DNA from 3 places in the Defluviitalea raffinosedens genome. Region 2 is predicted to be linked to each of the others. Evidence: riboswitches for the same ligand, from Rfam matches in the RefSeq annotation. Region 2 holds a riboswitch; each other region holds the start of a gene.
The links. A riboswitch is a leader RNA that binds a small molecule or an ion and turns the genes downstream of it on or off. The one in region 2 is predicted to bind S-adenosylmethionine.

Region 1 (11,166 bases), on a different contig from region 2:
CAAGGAACAAGCCATGGAAGAAGCAACAAGATGCCTTAACTGCAAACATAAACCCTGTGTATCCGGATGTCCTGTGAACGTTCCTATACCAGAATTTATTAAGGAAGTAGCAGCAGGGAACTTTGAAAAAGCTTATGAACTCATTACTTCAGAAAACAACCTGCCAGCCATTTGTGGCAGAGTATGTCCCCAGGAAAATCAATGTGAGGGTGTATGTGTAAGAGGCATAAAAGGAGAACCGGTAGGTATTGGAAGGCTGGAAAGATTTGTTGCCGACTACCATATGCAGCATGCAGAGAAAAAGTCAGTGCAGATTACAAAAAATGGGATTAAAATTGCAGTGGTTGGGGGAGGCCCTGCAGGACTTACCTGTGCCGGAGACTTGGCTAAATTAGGATATGATGTAACCATTTTTGAAGCTTTGCATGCTTTAGGCGGTGTACTCATGTACGGCATTCCGGAGTTCCGTCTTCCAAAAGCATTGGTTGAAAAAGAAATAGAAACTATAGTAGATCTGGGCGTTAAAATCAATAAAAATGTTGTAGTAGGTCGTTCGATCACAATTGATGAGTTATTTGAAGAAGGCTACAAGGCAGTATTTGTAGGGAGCGGTGCCGGACTTCCTAAATTCATGGGTATTGAAGGAGAAAGTTTAAACGGAGTATACGCTGCCAATGAATTTTTAACCCGAGTGAATTTAATGAAGGCATATGATTTCCCCAATAATCCTACTCCTGTAAAGGTTGGTAAAAAAGTTGCAGTTATTGGCGGCGGTAACGTGGCAATGGATGCTGCCAGAACAGCCAAAAGACTTGGAGCAGAGGAAGTTTATATTATTTATCGCCGCGGAGAAGAAGAACTGCCGGCGAGAAAAGAAGAAATTCATCATGCAAAAGAAGAAGGCATTATCTTTAAACTGCTTGCAAATCCTAAGAAAATCCATGGAGAAAACGGATGGGTAAAAGCCATTGAGTGTGTAGAGATGGGTCTTGGAGAACCGGATGAATCAGGAAGAAGAAGGCCTGTTGAAGTTGAAGGAAGTAATTTCATAATGGATATGGACACAGTGATCATAGCCATTGGACAAAGCCCTAATCCACTTATTCGCCAAACGACTCCGGGCTTAGACACCCACAAATGGGGCGGAATTATTGTAGAAGAAGAAACCATGCATACCAGCAAGCAAAATGTTTATGCCGGAGGCGATGTGGTGACTGGTGCAGCTACTGTGATCTTAGCCATGGGGGCAGGGAAAAAAGCAGCAAAAGCTATACATGAAAAAATTCAGAGCACAATGAATGCATAATAGCTCGTACATTTCGTACGAGTTATTTTATTACATAGGAAATCTCTTCGAATTTCCTATGTAATAAAAAGCCCTCCGGGTGAGACGGCTTTTTTGAAAAAAACTACTGGACAAACTAAATCATTTGTGCTAGAATATGAAGTTGTTCGGACAAATTAATATTGTTGGGTAGTCGCCAAGCGGTAAGGCACAGGATTCTGACTCCTGCATCCGAAGGTTCGAATCCTTCCTACCCAGTATTGGCGGATGTGGCGGAATTGGCAGACGCAGCAGACTCAAAATCTGCCGGTGGCGACACCGTGGGGGTTCGACTCCCTTCATCCGCATTAATAAGACAGAGCACTTACAAGTGCTCTGTTTTTTTATTGCATAGGAAATTCCTCTGAATTTCCTATGCAATAAAAAACTTCTTATATAATTTTAAAAGCTTAATACAGGATCTTTTTAGCAGGTAGAATGAATAGAAAAGTAAGAAAATATTAAAAAATAACTTCTTAAAATGGGTTGAAAAAGTTTTGTGAATACTATATAATAGAATTAAGTTGTTAAAATCAATTTAAAAACTTTGGAGGGGATCTTATGAAAGAATATTTTGAAGGCATTAAGAAGATTCAGTATGAAGGACCTAAATCTACTAATCCTTTAGCATTTAAATACTATGACCCAGAAAAAATTGTTGCAGGCAAGCCTATGAAGGATCATTTCAGATTTGCTATGAGCTATTGGCATACTTTAACTGCTATGGGCGCTGATATGTTTGGAGAAGGCACAGCTAAGAGACCTTGGGCAGGAAAAGAAGGCATGGAACTTGCTAAAGCGAGAGCAGAAGCAGGATTTGAATTTATGAGCAAATTAGGTATCGAATATTTCTGTTTCCATGACCTTGATATTGCACCAGAAGGCAATTCCTTAGAAGAAAAATTTGCTAATTTAGATGAAATCTCTGATTACATCTTAGAATTAATGAAAAAAACAGGTATCAAATGTTTATGGGGAACAACCAATGCATTCAGCCATCCAAGATTCGTTCACGGAGCATCTACTTCTCCTAATGCGGATGTATTTGCTTTTGCGGCGGCTCAGGTTAAAAAAGCCATTGACCTTACTAAGAAATTTGGCGGAGAAAACTATGTATTCTGGGGTGGAAGAGAAGGTTATGAAACACTTCTTAACACCAATACAGCTTTAGAACAAGACAACTATGCAAGATTTTTACAAATGGCAGTAGATTATGCTAAGAAAATTGGCTTTACAGGACAATTCTTAATCGAGCCAAAACCAAAAGAACCTACAAAACATCAATACGATTTTGATACAATGACTGTTTTAGGATTCTTAAGAAAATATAATTTACAAGACCATTTCAAAATGAATATAGAAGCGAACCATGCGACTTTAGCAGGACATACCTTCCAACATGAACTGAACATGGCAAGAATTAACGGCGTATTAGGAAGTATCGATGCTAACCAGGGAGACATGCTATTAGGATGGGATACAGACCAATTCCCAACCAATATCTACGATGCTGTTTTAGCGATGTACGAAGTGCTTAAAAACGGAGGTATCGCACCTGGAGGATTTAACTTCGACGCTAAGGTAAGAAGAGGTTCCTTTGAAGTAGAAGACTTATTCATCGGATACATTGTTGGTATGGATACCTTTGCAAGGGGTCTTATCATTGCGGATAAATTGCTTCAAGATAAAGTATTAGAAAGCTTTATCGAAGAAAGATATGCAAGTTACAATGAAGGCATCGGAAAAGATATCGTAGAAAATAAAGTAGGCTTTGAAGAATTAACTGCCTATGCATTAAAGCATGATAAGATTGTAAACAAATCCGGAAGACAAGAACTCTTAGAAGATCGAATTAATCAATATATCTATACACTGTAGTAAAGATCGATTTATTGGGTTGTTGATACAACAACCCTTTCAAGGAGGAGAATAGGTATGATTTTTTTGGGGATTGATTTAGGTACATCATCTGTAAAGGTACTTGCTGTTGATAAAGACGGAACAATTCTCGGGGAATCTTCCAGGGAATATCCGGTGTATTATCCAAAAAGTAATTGGGCGGAGCAAAATCCTGAAGACTGGTGGATGGGTACCAAAGAAGCTATTAAAGAAGTTATTCAAAAAAACAATCTTCCTGAAGGGGAAATCCGGGGAATAGGCTTTAGTGGTCAAATGCACGGACTGGTAGCCTTGGACGAAGAAAATAAGGTCCTGCTTCCCGCAATACTTTGGTGCGACCAAAGAACTGCGGAGGAGTGTGAGGACATCACCAATCATTTTGGGCAAGAAAAACTCACAGAGCTTGTTGGTAATAAGGCATTGACCGGGTTCACAGCCCCTAAGATTTTATGGGTAAAGAAAAATCATCCTGAATTGTTTGAGAAAATAAGACACATTCTTCTTCCAAAAGATTATATCAGATTTAAATTGACAGGAGATTATGCAACGGATGTTTCTGATGCTTCCGGAATGCTTCTATTAGACGTTAAAAACAGATGCTGGTCCAAGGAAATGATCGAGTACATAGGCATCAAAGAAGAGTATCTTCCAAAACTCTATGAATCCTATGAAGTAACAGGAAAGTTGTCAGAAGAAGTGAAAGGGGAACTGGGACTCACAGGAGAGATTCTGGTTGTAGGAGGAGGCGGCGATAATGCTGCCGGAGCCATAGGAACCGGAACGGTTAAAGAAGGAACCGTAATGGTTACCCTGGGGACTTCGGGTGTCGTATTTGCAGCCCATGATGACTACGCTGTAGACAGCCAGAATCGCCTTCATGCTTTCTGCCATGCCAATGGGAAGTATCATTCCATGGGGGTTATGCTTTCGGCAGCCAGCTGCTTAAAATGGTGGGTAGAAGAAGCCAATAAAGGAATGGATTTTGATGAACTCTTAAAAGAAGCCAGTGAGACGGAACCAGGTGCTAAAGGCGTAATATTCCTTCCGTATCTTATGGGAGAACGTACTCCCTATGCCGATCCTGATGCAAGAGGAACATTTTTGGGATTATCCATGAGTACCACAAGAGGTGAGATGACAAGGGCGGTACTTGAAGGTGTATCCTTTGGACTTCGGGATTCTCTTGAAATTTTAAAAGATATCGGAGTACCTATTTCTCAAATTATTGCCATTGGGGGAGGTTCAAAGAGTCCTCTCTGGAAACAGATTCTTGCAGATATTTTTGGATATCCAATAAATGAAATCAATACAAATCAGGGAGGGGCTCTTGGTGCTGCTATTTTAGCAGGCGTAGGAGCAGGAGAATTTAGCAGTATTGAAGAAGCTTGCAATATATTTATAAAAATTGTTGGATCTGTAACTCCTATAGAGAAAAATGTAGAAAAGTACAATAAAATTTATACGCGCTACAAAGAAGCTTATCAGTCTTTAAAAGATTGGTTCAAGCTTAGTGCTGAATAAAAGCCGGGATGAATCCCGGTTTTTTTATGTTTTATATAATACAAAGTAAAAAGATAGGATTAATAAAATTTTTTGAAAACTTATTGACAAAGCGGAATTTATCTCATATAATTCTTATCAATATAATATGATTTAGTAAGAAACTCTTATCAAGAGAGGCGGAGGGACTGGCCCAATGAAGCCCGGCAACCTGTATGTATTACAAGGTGCTAATTCCAACAGCTCAAGACAGATGAGCTGAGAGATGAGAGAGGAAGAAAATGACCTCTTTCATCGGAAAGAGGTTTTTTAATGCGTAAAAATGTAGTTCAAAAAATCAAAAAAATAGGGAGGAAAATAAGATGAAAAAAATAAGTGTATTGCTTGTATCCATTATTACTATATTAGGGATACTTACAGGATGTGCATCAAAGGAAAGTAAGACCATCATATTTGGAGTTGCTCCAGGACCTTATGGGGATATGATTGTTAAGGGCATTAAGCCAGGTCTTGAAAAAAAGGGATATAAGGTTGAAATTAAAGAGTTCAGTGATTATGTTCAGCCTAACCTTGCTCTGGCCAATAAAGAAATTGACGCCAATTTATTCCAACACCTGGTGTACTTAAATAAATTTGCCGAAGACCACGGCCTTGAATTGTCACCTGTAATCAATGTGCCAACAGCAGCGGTAGGCTTGTATTCAAAGAAAGTACAAAGCATAGATGAATTATCGGATGGCGCCGAAGTCACCATAGCCAATGACCCTACCAACCTGGCAAGAGCCCTCAGGCTTCTGGAACAGGCAGGACTTATTACATTGAATAAGGATATAGATCCTTCAAAAGCATCTGAAAAAGATATAGAATCCAATCCCAAAAATCTTAAAATTACTCCGGTAGAAGCAGCCCAGCTTCCAAGAACATTAGACAGCGTGGATCTTGCAGCAATCAATGGAAACTATGCGATTTCAGCAGGGATCGATTTATCTACAGCCCTTGTCATGGAAGAGTTACAGGAAGAATATAAAAATCTCGTTGCTGTAAGAACAGAAGATATTAATTCCCAATTTGTAAAAGACATTAAAGAAGTCGTTGAATCGGAAGAGTTCAGGGAAGTTATCGAAAATCCAGATTATATGTTTAAGGCTTTCCAAAAGCCAGCCTGGTTTTTACAACAGTAGGGAGGAAAACATATGATTCAATTTCAGGATGTCAGCGTGACTTATGAAGGGGCTGAAGGCAAAGTTAAAGCAGTTCAGAAACTTTCGCTGAACATTAACAAAGGAGAAATTTTTGGAATTGTTGGAGCCAGTGGAGCAGGGAAAAGTACCCTGCTCCGAACCATTAATCTTTTAGAAAGGCCAACAGAAGGCAGGATTTTTATTAACAATCAGGACATTACAGATTTAAAAGGAGAAGACTTAAGGCTTCTTAGACAGAAAATAGGGATGATCTTTCAACATTTCAATCTGATAAAAAGAAAGACAGTTTTTGAAAACGTAGCCTTTCCAATGGTTGCAGCAGGAAAACCTAAAGATGAAATTCAAAAAAGAGTAAACCAACTGCTGAATCTTGTCGGTCTTTCAGATAAAAGTAATGCTTTTCCGGCTCAGCTTAGCGGCGGACAAAAGCAAAGAGTAGGTATAGCAAGAGCCCTTGCCAACGAAACAGAAATTCTTCTCTGTGACGAACCTACTTCTGCCCTTGACTTAGAAACGACAAAATCCATCCTAAACTTACTTAAAGAAATTAATCAGAAATTAGGGATTACCATTGTCATCATCACTCATGAAATGGATGTGGTTAAAAGCATCTGTGACCGAGTGGCGGTTATGAATGACGGACAGTTATTAGAAGCAGGCAATGTTTATGACGTATTTGTCAATCCGAGAAATGTTTTTACAAAACAATTAATTGAACACACCTTCCACCTCGAATTCCCTAAGCAGATTTTCAATGATTTTAAGGGCAGGGTACTGAAAATTGTCTATAAGGGAGAGTCCGCAACGGAGCCTTTAATATCAGAAGTATCTAAACGTTATAATGTTAACCTAAATATCGTCCATGGAAAAATCGAGTACATAGGAGATCGACCCGTGGGAATCTTAGTCGTCGATATAGAGGGAGAAGAAAGGGAAGTTCAACTGGCAGTGGACTATATCAACGAAAGAACTGCATTTACGGAGGTGGTACTCTATGCAAGCTGAACTGATTTTTGATTTATTAAAAGCCCTGGGAGAAACTTCTCAAATGGTAGGAATAGCACTGATATTATCCATAGTTTTGGGTATTCCTTTAGGATTATTTTTGTATCTTACGTCCAGTGGCTTATTTTTTCAAAACAAAATTTTAAACTTTATCGGAGGTTTGATCATTAATATCGTAAGATCCACACCTTTTGTGATTCTGCTTGTTGTACTTTTACCTGTCACTAAGCTCATTACGGGTACTACTATAGGATCAGGAGCCGCATCAGTACCTCTTTCTGTTGCAGCCATAGCCTTTTATGCGAGATTGGTGGAAGCGGCCTTTAGAGAAGTGGATAAAGGAGTGATTGAAGCAGCGCAAGCCGCAGGGGCAAAAACAAGGACCATTATATACCATGTGCTTTTAACGGAAGCTTTGCCCAGCCTGATCGTAGGCATTACAGTAACTGCCATCAGTTTGATCGGATATTCTGCTATGGCAGGGATTATCGGCGGGGGAGGTATCGGCGATTTAGCCATTCGCTTCGGATACTACAGATATCAAACCGACATCATGCTTACTACAGTGGTTGTTTTAGTGTTAATCGTACAGGGTTTTCAATGGTTGGGAGACTATAGCTCTAAAAAAGTAGATAAAAGATCATAATCAAACGCAGCTGATTAGGGGGAATAAAAATGTCATATCAAAGATATTGGAATGAATCCATAGAAACCATGCCAAGGGAAGAGTTAGAAGCATATCAGACAGAACAGCTCAAAGAACACTTGAAATACGCTTATGAACACTCACCATATTATAAGCAATCTTTTGATGAATCCGGAGTAAAACCCGAAGATTTCAAGGTTTTATCCGACCTGTCAAAGTTTCCGTTCATCAATAAGCAGATTGAGCGGGACGCTCAAATCTCAAAGCCTCTTCTTGGAACGTTGACTGCAGTGCCTGAAGAAGATGTGGTCTTTGTTTCGGCATCCAGCGGTTCCACAGGAGTACCTACCCTAAGTCCTTTTACCAAAACCGATTTTGATGAGTTCCAGGATATCCAAAGCAGATTATTCTGGGCGGCAGGCATGAGACCCCATGACAGATATGTGCATGCTTTAAACTTCACCTTGTTTGTGGGAGGCCCTGATGTTATAGGAGCCCAGAATTTGGGGGCATTATGCATCTGGGCAGGAACCATTCCTTCAGAACGACTCCTTTATATTTTGCAGGAATTTCAGCCTACGGTGATCTGGACGACTCCATCCTATGCATGGTATCTTGGAGAAACTGCTAAAAAACAAGGCATCAATCCTGCAACGGACCTGGCGATCAATAAAATCATTGTTGCCGGAGAACCAGGAGGTTCCATAGAAGCCACAAGAAAAGCCATTGAAGATCTCTGGGATGCAGAAGTGTATGATTTCTATGGTATTTCTGATATTTATGGGGCTTGTGCCGGAATGTGCAGTGCAAGGAACGGACTGCATATAGCAGAAGATCAGATTTATGTGGAAGTGATCGATCCCGTAACTCTGGAACCGGTAAAGGATGGTCAAAGGGGGGAACTGGTGCTCACCACCTTAAGAAAACAGGCAAGACCGATGATTCGTTTCAGAACAGGAGATATTGCTATTTTCAACAAAGAAAAATGTGAATGCGGACGTACCCATGGCAGAATTCAGGTGGTAGGAAGACTCGATGATATGCTCATTGTCTCGGGCGTGAATATTTTCCCCAGCGATATAGAATTTATCGTTCGAAACATTAAGGAACTCAATGGGGAATACAGAGTGTATGCGATTTCCGAAAACTTTACCACCAAATTTAAAGTAGAAGTGGAAAAACATGCGGATGTCACCATAACGAACGAGGAATTGTCGGAAAAGGTATCTCACAATATTAAAGCAAGATTAGGCGTTAGACCTAAAGAAGTGGTGATCCTGGAAGAAGGGGCTCTTCCAAGAGCTACCCACAAGGCTAAAAGATTTATTGACTTAAGAGAACAATAGAAAGAAGGAAAAATATGCCGCAAGTAAGCAATCGTCTGGACTTTTTTACAGAATCTGTTATTAGAAAAATGACACGAATAGCTAACCGCTATGGGGCAGTGAATTTGTCCCAGGGTTTTCCGGACTTTGATCCTCCCAAGGAATTGAGGGAAGCCTTAAAAAAGGCAGCAGAAGAAGGCCCTCATCAGTATTCCATCACCTGGGGTGCACAAAACTTCAGAGAAGCGCTTGCTAAAAAGCAGTCAAAATACATGGATATTCCCATTGACCCCGATACTCAAATTGTTGTGACCTGTGGAAGTACGGAAGCTATGATGGCAGCTATGATGACAGCCTGTAAACCGGGAGATAAAGTGATTGTCTTTTCTCCTTTTTATGAAAATTATGTGGCGGATACGATTCTTTCCGGGGCAGAACCAATATATGTCCCTTTGCATCCGCCCACATTTCACTTTGATCAGGAAGCGCTTAAAAAAGCCTTTGAGCAAAATCCAAAGGCGCTTATTCTCTGTAATCCTTCCAATCCTACAGGAAAAGTATTCACACGGGAAGAACTGGAGTTTATTGCAGACCTGGCAGAAAAGTATGATGTTTTTGTGATTACTGATGAAGTCTATGAACATATTGTGTTTGAACCGAATGAACATATTTATTTTGCATCTTTGCCTGGAATGTTTGAGAGAACCATTTCCTGCAGCTCTCTTTCAAAAACTTACTCAATTACAGGATGGAGACTTGGATATATTATAGGGCCTTCCCAAGTAATTGAAAATGCCCGTAAGGTTCATGATTTTCTTACAGTAGGGGCAGCAGCACCTCTGCAGGAAGCAGCAGTAGCAGCCCTAAAGTTTTCGGATGCATATTATGAAGAATTAAGAAAACTTTATACAGAGAAAAGAAATATATTTTTAAAAGGTTTAGATGAGCTGGGACTTAAATATACAGAACCTCAGGGAACATATTATGTTTTGGTAGATATTTCAGAATTCGGCGCTCCAAGTGATACGGTGTTTTGTGAATGGCTTGCCAGAGAAGTAGGGGTAGCCGCTGTCCCAGGTTCCAGCTTCTTTAAAGAAGATGTAAACCACCTGATTCGCTTTCACTTCGCAAAAAAGACAGATACTCTTAAAGAAGCCCTAAAAAGACTTTCGACATTAAGAGAAAAGGCAAAAAATGCAGAATGGAGGATATCATGATTGAAATCAGATGGCATGGCAGAGGGGGACAGGGAAGTTTCACAGCCTCCAGAATACTAGGAGCTGCTGCCTCTTTGTACGGCAATAAATATGCTTTGGCTTTTCCTTCCTTTGGACCGGAGAGAAGAGGTGCACCCATCACTGCTTTTACCAAGATAGATGATCAAAAAATCAGGGACAGAAGTGAAATTATACACTGTGATTATATTGTTGTATTGGATGAAACGCTGTTTGCCCCCTCATTGCTTCAGGATCTGAAACCTGGAGGAAAGATTCTTATCAATACTGCCCGGGAAGAAAAGTATAAAGCAATTTCTCCGGATTGGATTGTCACTTTTGATGCAGTGGCCATTGCCCAGGAGATACTGGGAAGGCCTGTAACCAATACAGCCATGATTGGGGCGCTTATTGGTATTTCAGAAGTGATTCCAGTCCATGCTGTGGCAGAAAGTATAAAAAATGAGTTTTCATCAAGCCTGGCAGAGAAAAATATCCGGGTTTTAAACCAATCTTATGAACGGATTAAGGGGGAGTGGCTATGAATAAGCCACAATTAATGCAGTATGAAAAACCAAAGCATATCAAAGATTATCCTTGTGGACCAGCCGCTCCAGCAGGGACTCTGGTTGTAAAAAATGCAGGATGGCGAACCAGAAAGCCTATTGTACATAAAGAAAAATGCACAGGATGCTGTCTTTGCTATTTGTATTGCCCGGAAGGGACCATTTTCAAGGAAAATAAAAAAGTAGGCATTGATTATGATTTTTGTAAGGGCTGCGGGATCTGTGCAAGAGCTTGCACCCATAAAGCCATAGAAATGATCAAGGAGGGGGAAAATGGGGAATACTAAAATGTTTGTATCAGGGAATGAAGCTGCTGCTATAGGTGTCAAACTAGCAAGACCTCATGTGATTTCTGCATATCCCATCACCCCGCAAACCGTAGTGGTTGAAAGGCTTGCAGAAATGGTGGAAAAAGGAGAGCTTACATCTGAATTCCTTCATGTGGAATCCGAACATTCTGCCCTCTCAGCAGCCATGGGCGCCAG
Region 2 (11,166 bases):
TTCGCTCATCCGTTTTGCCGCCCTGCCTGTCGGAGCCGCCAAAATCACGTCATAGCCTTCTTCTTCCAACAAAGAAATAATGGCATTAATTGTTGTAGTTTTACCTGTTCCTGGCCCACCAGTAATAATGAGTACCCCTTCTGTCATCGCCTCTTTGACAGCTTGTCTTTGCTCGGGCGCAAGTTTAATTTTCTTTTCTTTTTCCAGCCTGTTGATTCTTTGATCAATACCTTTACTTTGTGTTTCATCTTTCATCATCGTAAAATCTATAAGTTTTCTCGCTGTATTCATTTCAGCATAATAGAATGGTGCCAAATATACTGCTTCTATATCTTCTATCTTTTCCTGCCAAATCTGTTTGTAAATCTGAAGTTCGATCAGGGAATTCTCTATTAACTCAGATGGTACACCGAGAAGCTCATGAGCTGCTTGGACCAGATGTTCTCTTAACATATAGGTATGTCCGTTGTTTGAATGCTGATTTAGAATAAACTTAATTCCTGCTTTGATTCGGTGGGGTGAATCTTGTCCAATCCCTACAGTTTCAGCTATTTGGTCTGCCATTTTAAAACCAATGCCAAAAATGTCTTCTGCCAAACGATAAGGATTATTTTTTACTATATCAATAGTGGCTTCTCCATACTGTTTATAAATCTTTAGAGCATAGGAAGGAGAAATACCATAGTCTTGAAGAAATAAAATAGCTCTTCTTAGTTCTCTCTGTTCATGAAATATTTCTCCAATTTGAAGCGCTTTTTGCCTACTGATACCTTTTACTTCTTCTAATCGTTCCCATTCTTCTTCTATGACCCGTAGGGTATCTAAGCCAAATTTTTCAACAATACGCCGTGCCAACCCCGGGCCAATACCTTTGATGACTCCGGAACTTAGATATCTTTCTATGCCTTCTTCTGTTTTTGGAACAGTCTTTTCATAAGTATCTATTTGAAATTGGCTTCCATAAATAGGATGTGTGACCCAAGAACCAATAATTTTTAAATGCTCACCGGGATAGGCTTCAAAAAGCGTACCTACACAAACGATTTCCTCATCTTTTGTATGTATAGAACACACTGTATACCCGTTTTCTTCATTACGAAATATAATATCTTCTATGGTTCCTTCTATGACCATTTGGTTATCCATACATCCACACCATTCATTGAACAATCTAATTTTTATTCTATAATAATCCATTTTTTGATAAATGAAAAGGGGAAAAATAAAGGGCGCATCTTGCGCCCATGAAATTATATATTTGCTTCTTTTCTTAATATTTCTGCTTTATCTGTTCTTTCCCAGGGAAGGTCGATATCTGTCCTTCCGAAATGGCCGTAAGCTGCAGTTTTTGAATAGATTGGTCTTCTAAGATCCAAAGTCTTAATAATCGCAGCAGGGCGAAGATCAAAGTGTTTCTTTACCAATTCAGTGATCGCTTCATCAGATAACTTCCCTGTTCCATAAGTATTTACCAGAATAGATACAGGTTCTGCAACGCCTATAGCATATGCCAGTTCTATTTCACATTTTCTTGCAAGGCCGGCAGCTACAATATTTTTTGCCACATATCTTGCTGCATAAGCTGCTGAACGGTCCACTTTTGTCGGATCTTTACCAGAGAATGCGCCTCCTCCGTGACTTGCATATCCGCCATATGTATCTACGATAATTTTTCTGCCGGTAAGGCCTGAATCTCCCTGGGGGCCTCCAATCACAAAACGTCCTGTAGGATTAATAAAATATCTTGTATCTTTATCTAAAAGTTCTTTTGGAATTACTGGCTTTATAACGTATTCCATAATATCTCTGTGGATCGTTGACTGATCTACTTCCGGACCATGCTGTGTAGAAACAACGATAGTATCAACTCTTATTGGTCTGTCGTCTTCATATTCTACAGTAACTTGGGTCTTTCCATCCGGTCTGAGATATGGAAGGGTTTCATTTTTACGAACTTCAGCCAATCTCCTTGCCAATTTATGGGCCAGTGAAATTGGCATAGGCATCAGTTCAGAGGTTTCATCACAAGCAAATCCAAACATCATCCCCTGGTCTCCTGCACCAATCGCTTCATCTTCTTCCACAGCTTGTCCAATTTTCGCCTCTAAAGCTTTGTCAACGCCCATAGCAATGTCTCCGGACTGTTCATCAAAGGATGTCAGCACAGCACAGGTATCCCCATCAAAGCCAAACTTTGCTCTGGAATATCCTATTTCTTTTATCTTTTGTCTAACTACTTTGGGAATATCCACATAGCAGTTGGTTGTTATTTCTCCCATAACTAAAACCATACCGGTTGTTACTGCTGTTTCACAAGCTACTCTGGCGTTTGGATCTTGAGCTAATATTGCATCTAAAATAGCATCAGAAATCTGGTCACAAATTTTATCTGGATGTCCTTCTGTTACGGATTCTGATGTAAATAATCTTCTTGGCATATCGATCATCTCCTTAATATATATTTTGAGTAAAGAAAATTATTTCATACATAAAAATAAAAACCTCTTGACGAGGTTTTATACGCTATGTATGTTTTTCCTCATCTTCCGAATGCACATTCGGGGGAATTGGCACCACTGCATGAATATGCTGGTTGCCGGGTTTCATCGGGCCCTTTCCCTCCACCTCTCTTGATAAGAAAAGAATTATTTAGTTATATTACAGTGAGTATAACAACTTTAAGGATTTTTGTCAATAAAATTAAAATAATATTCCAACACCATAGCTTAGAATAGCTATAATAAGTCCTGAAACTGCTGCGCCTCCAGATACAGCTAAAAAAGCCTTTTTAAATTCCAAATGAAGAAAAGAAGCTGCCAGAGACCCTGTCCATACCCCTGTTCCCGGAAGCGGTATAGCAACGAATAAAAAAAGTCCTAAGAGTTCGTATTTTACAATATTCTTGCTTTTTTTCATAGTTCTATTCTCAATCCACTCGATCATCGGGCGCAACCATTTGAATTTCTTTAAAATTGCAAACGATTTATTTACAAATAAAATAATAATCGGGCATGGAAGAATGGCTCCTATTAAGGTTAGTATATATACCTCCCAAAAACCGATACCCCGTATAATACCATAGGGGATGGCTGCCTTTTGCTCCAATATGGGAATCGCCGCAATGAAAAGAGTCATCCATTCTTTTGAAATAAAATTCATGACTTCACCTATCCTATATTTGTTCTATATAATTGTACACGGTTCTATGATGAATTATAACATAAAAAAAGTCACCATTAAAGGTGACTTTTTAGTTGTTTATAAAGTACATTGGCTAAGCCTATGCCGTTGGATTGTGAAGCATTTTTTGCATATTCTTCATCAAGCATCTCCTGAAAAATTTCTTCTGCCTGGCTTTTTTCAATAAGTCCTCCCGGCTGAATCGTTCGTCTCATTTCTTTAAAGAGTTGATTAATAAAATAGGATTCAAACTCCTGGCAGGCTTTTTTTAAGGCTTTATCGTCCTTTTCTTCTGAAGCCTTTTTAAGTACGGATTCAAAATTTTCCAGTTCTTGACTTTGCTTTTTGGTTTCATATGCATTGCTTACAGGATAGGAAGTGGAAAAATCAATTCCATTGGTTTTCATGATTTTATTTTACCTCCTATCGTTTAAGTTGATTTGCCTGAGCAAGCATATCGTCAGATGTTTGGATAGCTTTTGAGTTGATTTCATAGGCTCTTTGAGCAACGATGAGCTTAACCATTTCTTCAACAACTTGAACATTAGAGGCTTCCAAACTTCCTTGAATTAATCTGCTGGGTTTAGTAACATCTCCATCTGCCTCATAAACAGGTTGCCCTGATGCAGCGGTTTGTCTTACAAGGTTTCGCCCTACATCTTCAAGACCTGCTCTATTGGGGAACTGAACAACTGCCAATTGAGCTATTTCAACAGTTTCTCCGTCCTCATCCACATAAGAAATAATACCATCTTCTCCAATAATTAAATCAGAAATTTTTACTTCCGGATCAAAGTAAATAGGCTCTTCATCTATGCTTAATACAGGATATCCGTCAGAAGTCACAAGCATTGTCTCATCATCCACTACACTCACTTTAAAGCTTCCATCTCTGGTATACATAATTTCTTCATTTGGCCCTTGCACAGCAAAAAATCCTTCCCCATCAATCGCAATATCTAAGGGGTTATTTGTCACTTCAATATTACCCATAGAATAGTCTTTAACGGTGGCTATAGGTCTGACACCATAACCTATTTGAATACTTACTGGCCTTCCGGCGCCATTTTCGTCTACTCCTGCTTTTTGCATGGTTTCATATAAAAGAGATTTAAATTCTACCCTGCTTTTTTTATAACCCACTGTATTCACATTTGCTAAGTTATTTGAGATATTATCCACATTCAATTGCTGGGATGTCATTCCCGAGGCTGCTGTCCATAATGAACGCATCATTTCACATTCCCCCTATCATATTATACTCTTCCAACATCGTTGACTGCTTTCCCTAAGGTTTCATCATGAGTTTGAATTGCTTTTTGATTGGCTTCATAAATTCTTGTAGCTGTAATCATATCTACCATTTCTCGTATTACATTAACATTAGAACCTTCTAAAAATCCTTGTACGATTCGACTTTCAATATTTTTTTCTGTAGTTTCTTCGGTTCTTTCCAATAAATTATCTCCAAGTTTGCTGAGGGTCTCAGGATTTTCAAATTCTACTATTCTCAATTGATCTATAAGCTCATCATTGACATATATATTACCTGACTCATCAATGCGTACATCTCCCTGGCCTATGCGAATTGGTCCATTTTGGCCAAGTACCATATTCCCTTCTTTGGTCATAAGCATTCCATTCGCATCCAGTGCAAAAGAACCGTCCCTTGTGTATACTTCTCTGCCGTCTTCCATGCCTACAGCAAAAAAAGCTTTTCCTTGGATAGCTACATTTAGCGGATCATCGGTTTGCTTAAGGGTACCCTGAGTATAATTTGTATAAACTTGATCATTATATAATCCTAAGCTCATACGTCCAATATTACGGTTATTTGAAAATCCATTTTTTCTATCTTGTATGCGCTTTGTGAGTTCCTCAGGGAATGAACGTGACACAACAATATCCTTTTTATATCCGGTAGTATCTACATTGGCTAAGTTATTCGTCAGAATATCCATTTTTTCAAACTGTGTTTTCATTCCAATTGCAGAAGTGTATAATCCTCTAATCAAGTCAAGTCCCCCTATTAATTAATAAATTTTTATTTTTTCCCGCCTGCCATAAACTCTACATATTTACCAGTTCCAATTGCTACACAGGAAATAGCATCCTCTGCAATAATCACATTAATGCCTGTTTTTTCTTTTATTAATTTATCAAGGCCATAAAGGAGTCCTCCGCCTCCAGTCATAACAATGCCTCGGTCTGAAATATCTGCTGCCAGCTCCGGTGGAGTTTTTTCCAATACACCATGAACTGCCTCAACAATACTTGCAACAGGTTCTTGAAGAGCTTCAAGCATTTCTTCAGAAGTTACTGTAATCGTTTTAGGGAGTCCAGTGATGAGGTTTCTTCCTCTAACGTCCAGAGAAACAGGCTGGGTTCTTGGGTAAGCTGTTCCTATATTAATCTTCAAGTCTTCTGCTGTTCTTTCTCCTATTAAAACATTATGCTTCTTTCTCATATATCGGACAATTGCTTCATCGAAATTATCCCCAGCTATTTTTAATGAAGAACTTACAACAGTGCCTCCAAGGGAAATTACAGCAATATCCGTTGTTCCTCCTCCAATATCCACAACCATACTTCCACAAGCTCGTCCTATATCTATTCCCGCACCAATAGCAGCAGCAATAGGCTCTTCGATCACAAATACCTGCCTTGCCCCTGCCTGTCTTGTTGCATCTTCTACAGCCCTTTTTTCCACTTCCGTTACTCCGCTTGGAACACATACTGCAATACGTGGTTTTAAAAGGAGCTTTCTTCCTACTGCTTTTTGAATAAAATATTTTAACATTTTTTCTGTTATATCATAATCGGAAATAACACCTTGTCGTAAAGGACGAATAGCAACAATATTACCAGGCGTGCGGCCTAACATTCTTCTTGCTTCTTCCCCCACTGCAAGGATCTGACGTGTATTATTATCAATCGCTACAACTGAAGGTTCTTCCAATACTATGCCCTGTCCTTTTATGTATACAAGAACACTGGCAGTTCCTAAATCAATTCCAATATCTGTTCCAAACATTTTCATTCTCCTTTGTACTCTCATAAAATGTTATCGTCATTTATTAGTAAAAATATTATACCTTCCATACTATTTTCATTTATCTTATTATATCTAATTTGTGTAAAATATTCAAAGGTATTTCCTATGAAATTTTGCAAAATAATAACTAGGAAGCATACCTCCCTAGTTATTATTTTATATCGTATTATCTTTTCTTTTTACCTTTTTTAGTTAAATTCATGTATTTTTCTTTGGTGGCCAAACCGCCTCGAAGATGTCTTTCCGCTTTATTAAATTCCAAAACTTTTCTCGCCTGTATAGCCAGTTTTGGATTTATTTTTTCCAATCGTTCTGTAACATCTTTATGAACGGTACTTTTGCTTATTCCGAATTTTTTGGCTGTTTCTCTTACGGTAGCATTGTAACCAATGATAAAATTTGCTACTTCTATGGCTCTTTCTTCAATATACCCTTTCAAAAGATGGCCCCCCTTAACACAACTCTTGTTTTATATATATGTTAAGGGGGGCTGGTTTATGATTTAGTATTTAGTTATTTGTTAAGAACTGCTTCGGATCTACAGGGGTATCATTTTTTGTTACTTGAAAATACACATGATCTCCTAAAGCAATAGAATACTTTGTAGGCGTTCCAATTTCTCCTATAACTTGGCCTTTTTCCACTATCTCATTTTGTTTGACGGAAATATTTTTCTGTAATTGGCCATATATTGTCTTCCATCCATCTCCATGATCCAGGATAACAGTAATGCCGGTTTCAGGATCGTTTTTAATCATTTCAACTTTTCCTTTCGCCGCAGCTTTTACAATTCCTTCTTCTGATGGAGCAATGCAAATAGCCGGATGAACCCTGTATTGTTCCAGGGTCTTGTCAAAAACTAATTTGTCCGCACTGTAATCCATTACAATTTCCCCGGTTACAGGCCAGATAAGAGAAGCATTTTCGCTGAATGAAAAAGTTTCTTCAACTTCTTCACTGGTTTCTCTCTTTTCATTTCTACTTTCGTTAACTTTTTCTGAGGAAGCCGACTTATTGCTTTTCGTTTCTTCGCCAGATACTACTATAATATCTTTTGTAGCACTTGTATCTTCTCTCGCCGTCTCTTCTTCCGAAGGGCTCTCTACAACTGCGCTTCCAGCCCCCTCGATATCTTCTTTTGTAATGTTAAGATCTTCCTGATAAGCTTTAATCGTTCCTACGTCTTCTAAATCATAATCTCCAAATTCTTCATCTAAGTCGATGGCATTTTGCTCGTTCAGTTTGTCTAGTGTCTTCATATTATTTCTGGTGATAAATGTTGTCGTTCCGATCACTGTTAAAATACATAATAACAAAATAGCATAATAACTTTTCTTATTTAGATACGTCCAAAATTTTTTCATTATATCCACCTCCGTCTATAGTATAACCGGAGGTAAAATGGGCTATTCACTTTTCAAAATATTTTCCTCTATTTCATTGATTTCTTTAATCTGAACTCCCTGATAGTAATGGGTTAAAATTTCTTGATAGTCTTTTCCTTGTTTAGCCATGGAATTGGCTCCGTACTGGCTCATTCCAGCCCCATGGCCATACCCCTTGGTAGTGAATATAAGATTATCTCCTTCTTCTTTAATAGCGAAGCAGCTGGACCTTAAATTGAACAATTTTCTTATTTCCTCCCCACTTAGAAGCTTGTTGCCTATTTGAATCTTCTTAATATATCCTCCGCTATTTCTTTCTATAATCTGAATCTGCTGCATTAAATCCTGAATGACGAGATCTGGATATTTGTCTTTCAATAAACGGTACACTTCCTGTTTAGAAAGTACTGTCTCATATTCAAATGAAGGAGCTTCCTCATCTCCTGTACTTTCTACGCTTTTTAGGTATGGTACATCTACTTCCCATACATCTTTGGCACTTTGCGTAATTCCTGCACTGGTAGAATGAAAAACCGCTTCTATGGGCTCTTCTTCATAAGTCATAATCTGATTCTTGGTTTCTTCCACTGCTCTTGCGATTTTATCATAGTATGTGTAAAAGTTTTCTCCCCACTTTTTTTTTAGTTCTTCTTTAGATAAATATGCCTGCCCTCTGGAAGGATCCGTTGAAATATCCGCTCCTTTAAGATCCTCACTTCCTTTTTGATTCATTTTTTTAATAGCATAAGTTCTTGCTGCCACAGCCTGCGCCTTTAAGGCTTCTATTTCAAAGGATGCAGGCATCTCTGCCGCTAATACACCTTTTATGTACTCTTCAAATTCCAATTCCATAATTTCCCCAGTCTGTGCATTTAAAACTTTAATGACTTTTATATTTTCTTTATTGTCGCTTTCTACCTTATTATTGATGTTCTTTCCTATGTCTTCCTGCTGGTTGATTTGACTGTCTCCCACAAAGGAGGTAATAAAAGCTGGCAATACAATAATTGCGAAAAATACCATTAAGAAAAGAGCTCCTACTTTTTTCAAGTTATCCCCCCTGTAACTTTGTACCCATATGTAAATCATGATGTCTTGTACATTTATATGTAAGGGAAATAAAATTCATGCCCTAAAAAGAAAATAGCCTGCAGCCTTAAGGCTGCAGGCTATTTTATCTTTTCTATTCTTGCTCCAAGGGCTGCCAACTTTTTTTCCATTTCTGAATAGCCTCTTTCTATATGATAAATGTCACTGATTTCTGTTGTTTCATCTGCTACCAATGCACATAGAATCAGAGCTGCACCAGCCCTTAAGTCTGTTGCTTTAACCTGTGTTCCCGTGAGTTTTTTTACTCCGTCTATAATAGCACTCCTGCTTTCTATTTTGATCTGAGCACCCATTCTTTTTAATTCACCCACATGCATAAAACGGTTCTCAAATACCGTTTCTATCACCATGCTTGTACCTTCTGCAACACTGAGTAAACTCATAAAAGGTGCTTGCATGTCTGTAGGGAATCCGGGATAGGGTAATGTTTTTATGTCTACGGCTTTTATATTATTCCTGCCGCACACCTTAATCCCTTTTTCTGTTTCTGAAACATCTATATTACATTCTTTTAGCTTTGCTATAATAGGCTTTAGATGATCACTTACAACATTTTCAAGAAAAACTTCACCCCTTGTAATGGCTCCTGCAATCATAAAAGTTCCTGCTTCTATTCTGTCGGGGATCACACAATGGGTTGTACCTGTAAGCTTCTCTACACCATTAATTTTAATGGAATCCGTTCCTGCGCCCCTTATATCTGCCCCCATTTTATTGAGGTAATTGGCAAGGTCAACAATTTCCGGCTCTACTGCTGCATTTTCAATAATGGTCGTGCCCTCCGCATATACGGCAGCCATCATAATGTTTTCTGTGGCTCCGACACTGGGGAAGTCCAAATAAATTTTACTTCCTTTCAATTTGTCTGCATAAGCTTCTACATATCCATTTTGTTGTGTGATTTCTGCCCCCAGGGCACTAAATCCTTTAAGATGAAGGTCTACAGGTCTACTGCCGATGGCACATCCTCCAGGAAGAGGAATCTTGGCTTTACCAATTCGGGCAAGAAGTGGACCCATGATTAAAAATGAAGCTCTCATCTGACTGACTAAATCATAAGGGGCCTCATATTCAGTAATATGATCTGTAATGAGTTCGATTTCACTCTTTGCTTTGCTCCATTTGATTGTTACACCTAAGTGCTGCAAGAGATGTTGCATAATAACGACATCTTTAAGGTTAGGAACATCGCCTATTATACTTTTTCCCTCTGCCAGCAGGGAAGCTGCCAGTATGGGAAGAACAGCATTTTTTGAACCACTGATTCTGATGCTGCCTCTTAAAGGAGGACTTTTATGGACAACTAATTTAGCCAATGCACTCTTTCCCTTCTAGTAATCTACTGTAATGACTGGAGTTGCAAGATAAAGATAAGTATTGTCTTCATATTCATTGTAGTGAAAAGCAAGATTCACATTAATCTTCTTTCCATTGGAAACCAACCAATCACTAATTAATCTTGTGTACCCATAAACACTGTAAATTTCCTCTGTCTCGTAAGTTTCTTCAATTTTTGCTCCTATATCTTTCATCATGCTTTTTGCAATCTTTTGTTTTTGTTCTTTGTTTAAAGTTCCTCTAAGAGTTCCGGCAATGGTAATATTGGTAGTTGGCTTTATATTATTTTCTGCAAAGATGCTATCTATTTCTTCTTTTAAATAAGGGATGCTGTTGTATTGGCCATATAAAATAATATCGATGACGACATAGGTACTTGCACTATTTTCTTCTTCATATTGAATGGATTCTAATTTGACTGTAGTTTTAGCATTTTTAGAAGCCTTAGTTACAATGAATTCTTTAAAGGTTTCGCTCTCTTTTTCTTCTGTATTGTCTATATCATAGATTCCCAACGCATCGGTTATTCTCTTAGAGTAAACTTTCATTTTTTCAAGGCTGGAAAATGATTGATTTAAAAGCCCCCAACTATTGAGATTGATTTGAATGGTTTGAAAATCAGAATTATTAAACGCTGAAAGAAGAGTTCTTTCACCATTTTTATTATTTCCTATTTGCAAAAAAGCTACACTATAAACTATTGCTAAAAATCCTAAAAAAATGATTGCCTTTTTTTTCATTTTATTTCCTCCCGCCCATGAATCTATTTAAAAGTATGGACAAGTAGAAAATATTTAATCGTTTTAAAAAATTTTTCAAAAAAAGAACGGCCAAAGCCGTTCTTATAAAATTGATATTTAACGATTTTTATTGTATTGACTGAGTTCAAGCCTTATAAGAGCCCTTCTTAAGGCACTTTCTGCCCGGGCAACGTTAATGTCTGCAGTTCTTTTTGCCAGTCTTTCTTCTGCTCTTCTTTTCGCTTCTTCCGCTCTACGTACATCAATTTCTTCCGGCCATTCTGCTGCATCGGTAAGAATGGTAACTTTATCCGGTTGTATTTCTGCAAATCCTCCAATTAAAGAAGCTTTTCTTTCG
Region 3 (11,166 bases), on a different contig from region 2:
AGAAATTATGGATTATTTAACTACTATGGAGCACCAGATGCAGACAGAGTAATTGTTGCTATGGGATCTGCAGTGGATGCGATCGAAGAAACAGTAGACTACTTAAACAGCAAAGGAGAAAAAGTAGGTCTTGTAAAAGTACGTCTTTATAGACCATTCTCCATTGAACATTTCTTAAAACAAATACCAGCAACTGTTAAGAAGATTGCTGTATTAGATAGAACAAAAGAACCAGGTGCTATTGGAGAACCATTATACCTTGATGTATGCTCTGCTTTCGTTGATAAAGCGGATCGTCCAGTGATCGTTGGCGGACGTTATGGATTAGGTTCTAAGGATACAACACCTGCACAAATTGTAGCAGTATTTGAAAACCTTAAAGCAGACGAACCAAAGAACCACTTTACAATCGGTATCGTAGATGACGTTACATTCAAATCTCTTCCAACAGGAGAAGAATTAGACGTAACAGGAAAAGATACAATCAGCTGCAAGTTCTGGGGACTTGGTTCCGACGGAACAGTAGGTGCAAACAAAAACTCTATCAAGATTATCGGAGACCATACAGACATGTATGCACAAGCATACTTTGAATATGACTCCAAGAAATCCGGTGGGGTTACTATTTCTCACCTTCGTTTCGGAAAAGAGCCAATCAGATCTACATACTTAATCAAAAAAGCAAACTTTGTTGCTTGCCATAACCCATCCTATGTAGATAAATACGATATGGTATCCGACTTAAAAGAAGGCGGAACATTCTTATTAAACTGCGGATGGGATCTTGAAGAGTTAGAACAAAAACTTCCTGCAAAAATGAAAAAGATTATTGCAGAAAGAAATATTAAATTATACACCATTGACGGGGTTACCATTGCTAAAGAAATCGGTCTTGGAAACCGTGTTAATACAGTTTTACAAGCAGCTTTCTTTAAACTTGCCAACATTATTCCAATTGAAGATGCTGTTAAATTCATGAAAGATGCTATTGTAGCTTCCTATGGCAAAAAAGGTGAAAACATCGTAAACATGAACTTTGCTGCTGTTGATCAGGGAATCGAAAAAGTTAAAGAAGTTAAAGTACCTGCTCATTGGGCACAAGCTAGTGCAGATGAAGAAGCAGCTGCAACCAAAGATGTACCTGAATTCATTAAGAATATCCTTGAACCAATGAACAGACAAGAAGGAAACAACCTTCCTGTTAGTGCTTTCGTAGGAAGAGAAGACGGTACATTCCCACAAGGTACTGCCAAATACGAAAAGAGAGGTATTGCAGTAGATGTACCAGAATGGCAAGTAGAAAATTGTATCCAATGTAACCAATGTTCTTATGTATGTCCTCATGCTGCAATTCGTCCATTCTTACTCAATGAAGAAGAAGTAAAGAATGCGCCTGAAGGATTCGTTACAAAGAAAGCAATTGGTAAAGGTTTAGAAAACTACGCGTACAAGATTCAAGTATCCACTTTAGACTGTACTGGATGCGGAAACTGTGCACAAGTATGTCCAGCTAAGAATAAAGCATTAGTTATGAAGCCTTTAGAAACACAAACCAAAGAAATCGAAAATTGGGAATATGCAATGACTCTTTCTAAGAAAGAAAACCCATTGGCTGTTGACACCGTAAAAGGAAGCCAATTCGAACAACCATTGCTTGAGTTCTCCGGTGCTTGTGCAGGATGTGGAGAAACTCCATATGCTAAACTTGTAACTCAATTATTCGGAGACAGAATGTACATTGCCAACGCTACAGGATGTTCTTCCATTTGGGCTGGCAGTGCACCATCCACCCCATACACAACCAATGAAAAAGGACATGGACCAGCTTGGGCAAACTCCTTATTCGAAGACAATGCAGAATATGGATTCGGTATGTATATCGCTGTAAAACAAATCAGAGAAAGATTAAAAGATATTGCAGTAGAAGCAATAGATTTAGATATTCCTGAAGAGATCAAAGCTGCTCTTAAAGATTGGGTAGACAATATGCTTAATGGAGATGCTTCTAAGAAAGCAACAGCAACATTGGTACCACTGTTGGAAGCATATGCTGGAGACAACGCAAGAGCAAAAGAAATCTTTGAAGAAATGCTTGAAAAGAAAGAATTCCTTGTTAAGAAATCTCAATGGATCTTCGGAGGAGACGGATGGGCTTATGATATCGGATTCGGCGGCTTAGACCATGTACTTGCTTCCGGAGAAGATGTAAACGTTCTTGTATTCGATACAGAAGTTTACTCCAACACCGGCGGACAATCTTCCAAAGCTACTCCAACAGGTTCCGTAGCTAAATTCGCAGCTTCCGGTAAACCAATCAGAAAGAAAGATCTTGGAAGAATGATGATGTCCTATGGATATGTATACGTAGCTCAAGTAGCTATGGGTGCAAACCAAAATCAACTGATCAAAGCATTAAAAGAAGCGGAAAGCTATCCAGGACCATCATTAATCATCGCTTATGCACCATGTATTAACCATGGTATCAAAGGCGGAATGGGCTGTGCTCAATTAGAAAGCAAGAAAGCTGTAGAAGCTGGATACTGGCATTTATACAGATACAACCCATTGCTTAAAGAAGAAGGCAAGAATCCATTTATCTTAGATTCTAAAGCACCAACAGCAGATTACAAAGAATACATCCTGGGAGAAGTAAGATACTCATCTCTTACCAGAACATTCCCAGAACTTGCTGAAAAATTGTTTGATCAGGCAGAAAAAGATGCAAAAGAAAGATTTGAAGCTTATCAAGCAATGGCAAAAACAGAATAATTGCTTATACTGTATCAAAAAAGCACCTATTTATATAAATAGGTGCTTTTTTATATGCCAAGCTATGAATAAACCCCAATATATCAGACTATACTTATAATAAGTAAAGAAAATCTTAAGGGGGCAAATAGTTTGAATTCGATTATTGAAATATCCAAAAAAGGTTTTTTTCCATTCAAATTTAAGACAAGACAGACATGCCATATTACAGAAGAAGACGAGCTTAAAGAAGAGCTGCTAAAAACCAAAAGGCAAATAGACCTGGTATTCAATGCTTTCGAAAATACGACGGAAAAAGATTTGATCGACAGCTGTATCTACGAAATGAAAGCACTCCAGACGAGATATAAATACTATCTCAATAAGATGAAAGAAAAAGAGAACGTGGCAGTTAAAAGTTAGAAGATCTTTATAAGCTTTATAGGGAATCATGTCAAAGCAAGGAGGATTTAAGTGACAAGTGATGATCTGTTAATATTTTTAATCATAGCAGGTTTGGTGATTCTTACCTTTATGGTTTTCACGAAACCTTTGAAGATCTTGCTAAGAACCCTGATCCAGGGTATAGGAGGAGTTTTAGGACTACTGGTTTTTAATTTCTTGCTATCTCCTTTTGGATGGTATGTAGGGATTAATTGGGCAACCATATTTGTTATTGCTGTACTTGGAATACCGGGGATGATACTTCTATACTTACTGAATATTTTTTTCTAAGAAGTCAGTACATATATTTTTTGATCTTTTTTTAAACATATTTGTTAATTTTTTGACGATTCTGTCGTCTTTTTTTCTATCCAGAATAATGGCAATATGATATAATAGTAAAAAAAGTATTACGTGGGGGGATGATTGAAATGAGTCAAAATGATCTAAAAATACTGTTCGTTTCTTCGGAAGCAATACCCTTTGCTAAGACCGGAGGACTTGGAGATGTAGCAGGAGCCCTTCCCTATGCTTTAAAAAAATTAGGTGCCGATGTAAGAGTAGCCATACCAAAATATAAATGTGTACTTCAGCAGTATTTAAATGACAGTGAGATTGTTGCGGAATTTCCCGTTTATTTGGAGTGGAGAAAGCAGTTTGCCCATATTTATGAATATGATTCTTCAGTGCCTGTTTATTTTATAGGAAATGACAATTATTTTGATAGGGATGGTTTATACGGTTATAATGACGATCACGAAAGATTTGCTTTTTTTTGTAAAGCGGTTTTGGACATGCTGCCAAGAATCGGATTTAAACCGGATATTATTCACTGCAATGATTGGCAGACAGGCCCTATTTGCTTGCTTTTAAAAGAAAGATACCATGAAGATCTTTATTATAGATCCATTTCAACACTCTATACCATTCATAATATACAGTATCAGGGGATCTTTGGAAGAGAAACGCTGGATTTGCTGGGTGTTTCAGATTGGTGTTTCCATTCAGAGGGGGTAGAGTTCTACGGGAATGTAAGTTATATGAAAGCTGGTTTAGTTTATTCTGATGCCATCAATACCGTAAGCAAAACATATGCAGAAGAGATCAAAACCAGTCAATACGGTTATGGACTGGATGGCGTCCTTCAAAAAAGAAGCAGTGTACTTTACGGCATTGTAAATGGAATTGATTATGAGGCTTTTAATCCCGAAACTGACAAGGCTCTCTATATCCCCTATTCTAAGGAAAGCTTGCATTTAAAAAAGGAAAATAAGTATAGGCTTCAAAAAGATCTGGGCCTTCCTCAAAGAGATGTTCCTATGATCGGCCTTATTTCCCGTTTGGTAGACCAGAAAGGATTAGACTTAATTGCAGAAAAAATGCACGATCTGATGCAGGAAGATATTCAATTTGTGGTTTTAGGCACAGGGCAACACCAATATGAAGAAATGTTTAAATACATGCAAGATACTTTCCCCGAGAAGGTAAGCGCCAATATCTTGTTTAATGTGGATTTGGCACAAAAAATCTATGGAGGCAGTGATTTGTTTTTGATGCCTTCTTTATTCGAACCCTGCGGTTTAGGACAACTTATTAGTCTTAGATATGGAACCATTCCTATAGTTCGAAAGACTGGAGGGCTGGCAGATACCATTCAATCGTTTAACGAAGAAACTTGTGAGGGTAATGGTTTTGTTTTCAATGATTATAATTCTGATGCAATGTTATGGGAAATCATAAGAGCTTTAAATGTATATTATAATAAAGACAAGTGGGAGCTTTTGGTTAAAAATGCTATGAATTCAGATTATTCCTGGGAAGACTCTGCTAAAAAATATATGGAATTATATAAAAGCATCAGCCATTAATAGAAGACTGTAAAAGTTCATACATAGTTTTTGAATGAAATGGGAACATCCCTCATATATTTGTACAAACAGATATATGGGGGATTTTTTGTGAAAAATAAAAGATCTAATGTAATAAAAATAGCCAGTGTATATACTGGAACTGTTTTAGGCGCAGGTTTTGCCTCAGGGCAGGAGATTATGCAGTTTTTTACTTCCTATGGTATTGAGGGCATTTATGGAGTGATTTTATCAGGAATTTTATTTGCTCTTATAGGATGGGCTGTCCTTGAAATGGTCTATGTTCAAAAAATTAAGGATTACCGAGGATTCATTTACCCTATTATGGGAGAGTTTTTAGGCAATATCATGGAGTGGGTCGTTTCTTTGTTTATGTTTACTACTTTTTGTGCAATGCTTGCAGGAACGGGGGCACTCCTTAGACAACAGTTTCAAATTCCTGTGCAAATAGGAATCTTAATCATGGCAGGCTTATGCCTTATTGTCTTTTTATATGATGTTGAAGGGGTTATCGTCATTAATACGATTTTAGCACCGTTACTTTTAATAGGAGGTATTCTTTTAGGGTTATACATAGTTTTATTTAGAGAAGCAGCAGTATTTTCTTCTCCTGTAGTGTCGGTATTTCATGCTCTTACGAGGAATTGGATCACTTCTTCTATTGTCTATGTATCCTATAATACCATTACTGCAGTTGTGATTCTCTGCAGCCTGCTTCCTATTATTCATTCCAGGAAACAAGCAAAAATGGGAGGCATTATAGGCGGTATAACTTTGGGATTTTTAGGACTTTGCATTGTTATGGCAACATTAATATACTATGACAGGGTGGAGGCTCTTGAAATACCAATGCTTGGGATTGTGCTTCATTACGGTTTTGCTATTCGGTATATCTATTTCTTTGTTTTAATCGCTGCCATATTCACAACGGCAGTTTCCAGCGGATATGGATTTGTCAACAGAGTGTCTGTGGAGTTTAATATTTCTTATAAGAGCATTCTGCCTGTTTTCATATTAACTTCTATTATAATTGCCCAGATTGGTTTCTCTAAAATGGTTGGACAAATTTATCCTTTATTTGGATATGTGGGGCTCTTTGAAGTCTTTATAATTCTCCTATATTTTATTGGCTGGAAATTGAATAGAGTTAATAAAAGATTTAGACAGTAAATAGAAACGTTGAAATCGAGGGAAAGATATAGTACCATATATTACAAATGAAAATATAGGGGGAAAAAAATTGAGCCGTATAGAAGCCTATAAGAATAAGAAAGATAAGAGAGCCCAAATTTTTTCTCTTATTCTACTCATGATTGCATCAGGGATTTTGATTTACTCGGAAGTTGCCGGCAAGGACCTGCATCTTTCCTTTTTTAATGGAAATGAACCCTCTCTTTATTTAGAAAAACAATGGGTAAAACGAGAGTTAAGTGATAGATATACCTTTAATGTTTATGGCAATGACTTAATACAGTGTGGTCCTGATGGCGTTAAACGAATTTCTCAAAATGGAGATGAAATCTGGAACCAAACTTTTTCTATGAATTTACCAAAACTGATTGTCAATGAACCATATCTTGCAGTAGGAGAAGATGGCGGGAAAAAGATTTATGTCTTAAATGATAAAGGATTAGTATATCAAGTCACGACACAAAATCCTATAGAGTATTTTTCAATTAATTCTAAAGGATATTTATCTGTGATTGGAGCAACAAAGGATGGGCACAGGATTAAAGTGTATGATGCCCAGGGTAAAGATTTAGGAATTGACAGAAATACTTTTATTGAAGATGCGGGTTATCCCCTTAGTGCTATCGTATCGGATAATGGATACCATATGCCTGTAAGTTATCTTAATCCAGATACAAAGGGGTTAAAGTCTAATTTAATTTTTTTGGACTTAGGAGAAAACGGCATACTGAAAGAAGATCTGATCGAATTTGCCATTGAAAAAGAGGATACGATTTTTCCTGGAATGTTTTATTTGCAAAATAATACTTTGGTTGTTTTAGGCGATGACCGAATCTTATGGATTGATGAAGATAACAATGTGAAAGAAGAGATCTTATCAAACCATATCAAGGCAATACCCTGGAATATAGAGAATAGAAGAAATTTATCCACTTATTTGGTTTTGGCCCTGGGGGAAGAATTTCCGGGCAAACAGGGAGAAAAATATGGGAGTGTTGTTTTTTATAGTACGGAAGGCAGCAAAAAACATGTGTTTGATCCGGAAGGAGATGTCACTTATTTATACGGTGATGATAATATGGTGATTGTAGGTGTCAACAGAACTTTTTATGGACTGGACCCAAAAGGAAAAGAAATTTTTAAATATACTGCATTAAAGGATGTGGATGAAATGATCCCATTAAAGAATGGGAATAAAGTTGCTTTAGTTTCTAAAGACTCTGTTGACCTAATGGAAATAAAACGATAATTTGGAGGCAAGCTATGAATGTAGCGGATATTTTAGTATTGGCTTTTTTTGTTGTAAATGGATGGATTGCTTATAAGAGGGGATTGGTACTTTCCCTTTTTAAATTAATATCTTCTATTGCTTCGATGATTCTATCATATACCCTTTATCCAATTGTAAGTGCCTATTTAAGAACTTCTACGTCCCTGTTCGATAAAATGAAAACTCAAATAGCTCCTACCATACTGGTGCCAGAGGGGACTAAAATAAATACCTTGGAGGGACAGGTTAATTTTATTAATGATCTGAATGTACCTAAATTTTTGAAGGGAGTTCTGGTTGAAAACAATAATTCAGAAATATACAGTATTTTTCAGGTGGACAGCTTAAAGGACTATATTGCAGGTTATATTGCCAACATATGCATTAATATCATTTCTATGGTTATAGTGTTTTTCGTAGTGAGTGTCGGCCTTAGGATTCTTATCGGGATCATGGATATTTTATCAAAACTACCAGTGATTAATTCAGTGAATCGTCTTTTTGGACTGATCTTCGGCTTTGCTTCAGGAGTGTTGAAAATCTGGGTGTTTTTTATTGTACTTTTTATATTTCAATCAAACCCAGCTTTCGAAAAGATATTTCTTTTACTGGAAAACAGTACATATGCAAAGTATTTATATGAATACAATTATCTGCTGAAATTCGTTGGAGGACTGTTTTTGTAAAATTTAAATAATAAGGATACCCAGGGAATGTTTAACTCTATTAAATTTTTTTATTGACAATGCCAGATGATACTGTTATACTATCTTCAACTTAATATTCGAGCTCATCAAGAGAGGTGGAGGGACTGGCCCAATGAAACCCGGCAACCCGCAAAATGCGAAGGTGCCAATTCCAGATGCAGAGGTTGTCTGCATAAGATGAGAGAGAGCATATAACCTCTTTCATTGAAAGAGGTTTTTTAATGCTCAAAAGCAGAAGTTACACATAGAAGTTACGTATCAGGCAACCGTTGGGGCAAAGGAGGAGCACCGTGATAGAAATAAAAGGCGTTTATAAAGAATTCAAGGGTAAGAGCAATAAAGTTGAAGCTTTAAAAAATATTAATATGCACATTGAGCAGGGAGATATTTTTGGGATTATTGGTTTAAGCGGAGCAGGAAAATCGACCCTTGTTCGTTGCATTAACCGTCTGGAAGAACCAACCAAGGGTGAAGTCTATATAAAAGGCAAGAATATAATGAGCCTGAACCCTGCGGAATTAAGAGAAATGCGAAAAAAAATAGGGATGATCTTTCAGCATTTTAATCTCCTTAATTCCCGAACTGTAGCTGAAAACATAGCTTATCCGATGGAAATTGCCAAGGTTCCAAAAGAAGACAGAGAAAAAAGGATCGATGAACTTCTTAAATTAGTTGAGTTAGAAGAAAAAAGAGACAGCTATCCATCACAGCTAAGCGGTGGACAAAAGCAAAGAGTAGGTATTGCAAGAGCCCTTGCCAATCATCCGGATGTATTACTCTGTGATGAAGCAACCTCTGCTCTGGACCCTAAAACAACCCAGTCTATCCTCAAACTGCTTAAAAAGATTAATGAAACTCTGGGATTAACCATCGTGATCATTACCCATGAGATGGAAGTTATTAAACAGATCTGTAGCAAGGTTGCTGTAATGGAGGCTGGAGAAGTTGTAGAAACTGGTCCGGTATCTAAGGTATTTGCTCATCCAACCCATCCTACAACAAAAAGCTTCGTTCAAAATATCAGTCACGATATACCTGAAGAATTGCTGGACAGAATAGATGAGAGAAGGAAATTATTCCGTCTGAGTTTTGAAGGAATTAAAACATCTCAACCGATCCTGTCAAAAATGATCAAAAAATGTGGAGTAGATGCCAATATTCTTCTTGGTGGCATTGACCATTTACAGCAAACATTTATTGGAAGCTTAATTATTGAGTTAATAGGAGACAAAGAAGAAATCAAGAACGCAGTTGCTTTTCTGGAAGAAAACGGCGTGGAATGTGAGGTGATCTCCCAATGATCTTTCAAAATCCTGACCAGGCTTTCTGGCTTTTACTAACAGAAACCGGGAATACACTCTATATGGTATTTGCAGCAACTTTGATTTCTACTATTATTGGGCTACCCTTAGGCGTAATACTTGTTATTACAGATCAGGGAGGAATCAAAGAAAGAATACAATTAAACCGTATCCTCGGTACAATTGTAAACATTGGAAGGTCCTTTCCTTTTGCTATTTTGATTGTTGCTCTGATTCCCTTTACCAGAATGATTGTTGGCACGAGTCTGGGAACGACAGCAACCATTGTTCCATTATCCATAGCAGCAGCACCTTTTGTGGCAAGAGTCGTTGAGAGTTCACTTAAAGAAGTAGATAAAGGAATTGTTGAAGCAGCCGTAGCCATGGGTTCAAGCACGTGGGAAATTATTACGAAGGTTCTTATACCGGAAGCAATGGCTTCCATAATTCTTGGTATTACGCTTACTGTAGTGAATCTCATAGGTTACAGTGCAATGGCAGGAACCGTAGGCGGGGGAGGCCTTGGCAGTGTGGCAATCCAATACGGATATTACAGATACGATGTTTCACTTATTATTGCCACAGTAATACTTCTTATCATTTTAGTTCAAATTCTTCAATGGATTGGCAACAGCATTGCGAAAGCAATGAATAAAAAATAGATCAATATAAAAAAATAAAACGTGAAGGAGAGATTAGGAATGAAAAAATTCATATCAATATTAACCTTAGCCTTATTTACCATAGCAATATTGGGAGGCTGCACAAAAGAAAGCAAAGTTCTTAAAGTATCTGCGACATCAGCGCCCCATGCACAGATGTTAGAACATATTAAAGATGATTTGGCGAAAAAAGGTGTTACATTAGAAATCCAGGTAATCGATGACTATAACATTCACAATCGTTCTCTCAATGAAAAAGAAGTGGATGCAAACTTTTTCCAACACATCCCATACTTAGAATCACAAATGGCAGAATTCGGATATGATTTAGAAGTCCTTGCAAAAGTTCATATCGAACCTATGGGAATTTATTCGGAAAAAATTGCTTCATTAGATGAATTAAAAGATGGCGCAGTAATCGCTATTCCTAATGACCCAAGTAACGAAGCAAGAGCTTTGGCACTTCTTCATAGAAATGGTATCATTGAATTAAATGATGTAAATAATCAATCAGCCACTGTATTGGATATTAAAAACAATCCAAAGAACCTGACATTCCAGGAGATGGAAGCTGCAGCACTTCCAATGGTTTTGCAAGATGTAGACTGTGCAGTTATTAATACAAACTTTGCGCTTCAAAAAGGATTATCTCCTACAGAAGATGCTATAGCAATTGAAGACGCTGATTCTCCTTATGTAAATGTCCTTGCAATAAGAAAAGGGGATGGGAACAGAGAAGACTTGAAGGCTTTAGCAGAAGCGCTTACCTCCGAAAAAATAAAGAAATTTATTGAAGACAACTATAACGGAGAAATTGTTCCTGTATTCTAATAATCTAAAGAAGTGCATCATAATGATGAGGGTTCCAGACCGAGTTTACCAGCTCGAGTTGGAACCTTCAATTCATTCTCTGCTTAAAAGTATTTCCGGCTTGATTTTTTTACTGCTATATGATATATTAATGAAACAACGAGG

Region 1: another riboswitch for S-adenosylmethionine. It lies ahead of JOD07_RS03585 (MetQ/NlpA family ABC transporter substrate-binding protein); the one in region 2 lies ahead of metK (methionine adenosyltransferase).
Region 3: another riboswitch for S-adenosylmethionine. It lies ahead of JOD07_RS08685 (methionine ABC transporter ATP-binding protein); the one in region 2 lies ahead of metK (methionine adenosyltransferase).

Annotation. Positions count from the first base shown of each region.
Region 1 is NZ_JAFBEP010000003.1:71,544-82,709, reverse strand. It holds gene gltA (NADPH-dependent glutamate synthase) at 1-1,306, shown strand, start outside; tRNA gene JOD07_RS03605 (tRNA-Gln) at 1,472-1,543, shown strand; tRNA gene JOD07_RS03600 (tRNA-Leu) at 1,549-1,632, shown strand; gene xylA (xylose isomerase) at 1,886-3,202, shown strand; gene xylB (xylulokinase) at 3,260-4,744, shown strand; SAM riboswitch class I at 4,888-4,995, shown strand; gene JOD07_RS03585 (MetQ/NlpA family ABC transporter substrate-binding protein) at 5,086-5,904, shown strand; gene JOD07_RS03580 (methionine ABC transporter ATP-binding protein) at 5,917-6,930, shown strand; gene JOD07_RS03575 (methionine ABC transporter permease) at 6,920-7,576, shown strand; gene JOD07_RS03570 (phenylacetate--CoA ligase family protein) at 7,606-8,922, shown strand; gene JOD07_RS03565 (pyridoxal phosphate-dependent aminotransferase) at 8,937-10,118, shown strand; gene JOD07_RS03560 (2-oxoacid:acceptor oxidoreductase family protein) at 10,115-10,660, shown strand; gene JOD07_RS03555 (4Fe-4S binding protein) at 10,657-10,968, shown strand; gene JOD07_RS03550 (transketolase C-terminal domain-containing protein) at 10,955-11,166, shown strand, end outside.
Region 2 is NZ_JAFBEP010000001.1:253,340-264,505, forward strand. It holds gene recD2 (SF1B family DNA helicase RecD2) at 1-1,197, opposite strand, end outside; gene metK (methionine adenosyltransferase) at 1,251-2,438, opposite strand; SAM riboswitch class I at 2,537-2,640, opposite strand; gene JOD07_RS01255 (COG2426 family protein) at 2,701-3,159, opposite strand; gene JOD07_RS01260 (rod-binding protein) at 3,237-3,587, opposite strand; gene flgG (flagellar basal-body rod protein FlgG) at 3,604-4,416, opposite strand; gene flgF (flagellar basal-body rod protein FlgF) at 4,437-5,195, opposite strand; gene mreB (rod shape-determining protein MreB) at 5,225-6,214, opposite strand; gene spoIIID (sporulation transcriptional regulator SpoIIID) at 6,402-6,674, opposite strand; gene JOD07_RS01285 (M23 family metallopeptidase) at 6,745-7,599, opposite strand; gene spoIID (stage II sporulation protein D) at 7,642-8,670, opposite strand; gene murA (UDP-N-acetylglucosamine 1-carboxyvinyltransferase) at 8,790-10,046, opposite strand; gene JOD07_RS01300 (YwmB family TATA-box binding protein) at 10,062-10,808, opposite strand; gene JOD07_RS01305 (F0F1 ATP synthase subunit epsilon) at 10,926-11,166, opposite strand, start outside.
Region 3 is NZ_JAFBEP010000010.1:201-11,366, reverse strand. It holds gene nifJ (pyruvate:ferredoxin (flavodoxin) oxidoreductase) at 1-2,769, shown strand, start outside; gene JOD07_RS08715 (DUF2508 family protein) at 2,902-3,171, shown strand; gene JOD07_RS08710 (pro-sigmaK processing inhibitor BofA family protein) at 3,223-3,483, shown strand; gene glgA (glycogen synthase GlgA) at 3,624-5,060, shown strand; gene JOD07_RS08700 (YkvI family membrane protein) at 5,151-6,230, shown strand; gene JOD07_RS08695 (DUF5711 family protein) at 6,301-7,500, shown strand; gene JOD07_RS08690 (CvpA family protein) at 7,515-8,207, shown strand; SAM riboswitch class I at 8,309-8,412, shown strand; gene JOD07_RS08685 (methionine ABC transporter ATP-binding protein) at 8,519-9,529, shown strand; gene JOD07_RS08680 (methionine ABC transporter permease) at 9,526-10,191, shown strand; gene JOD07_RS08675 (MetQ/NlpA family ABC transporter substrate-binding protein) at 10,231-11,022, shown strand.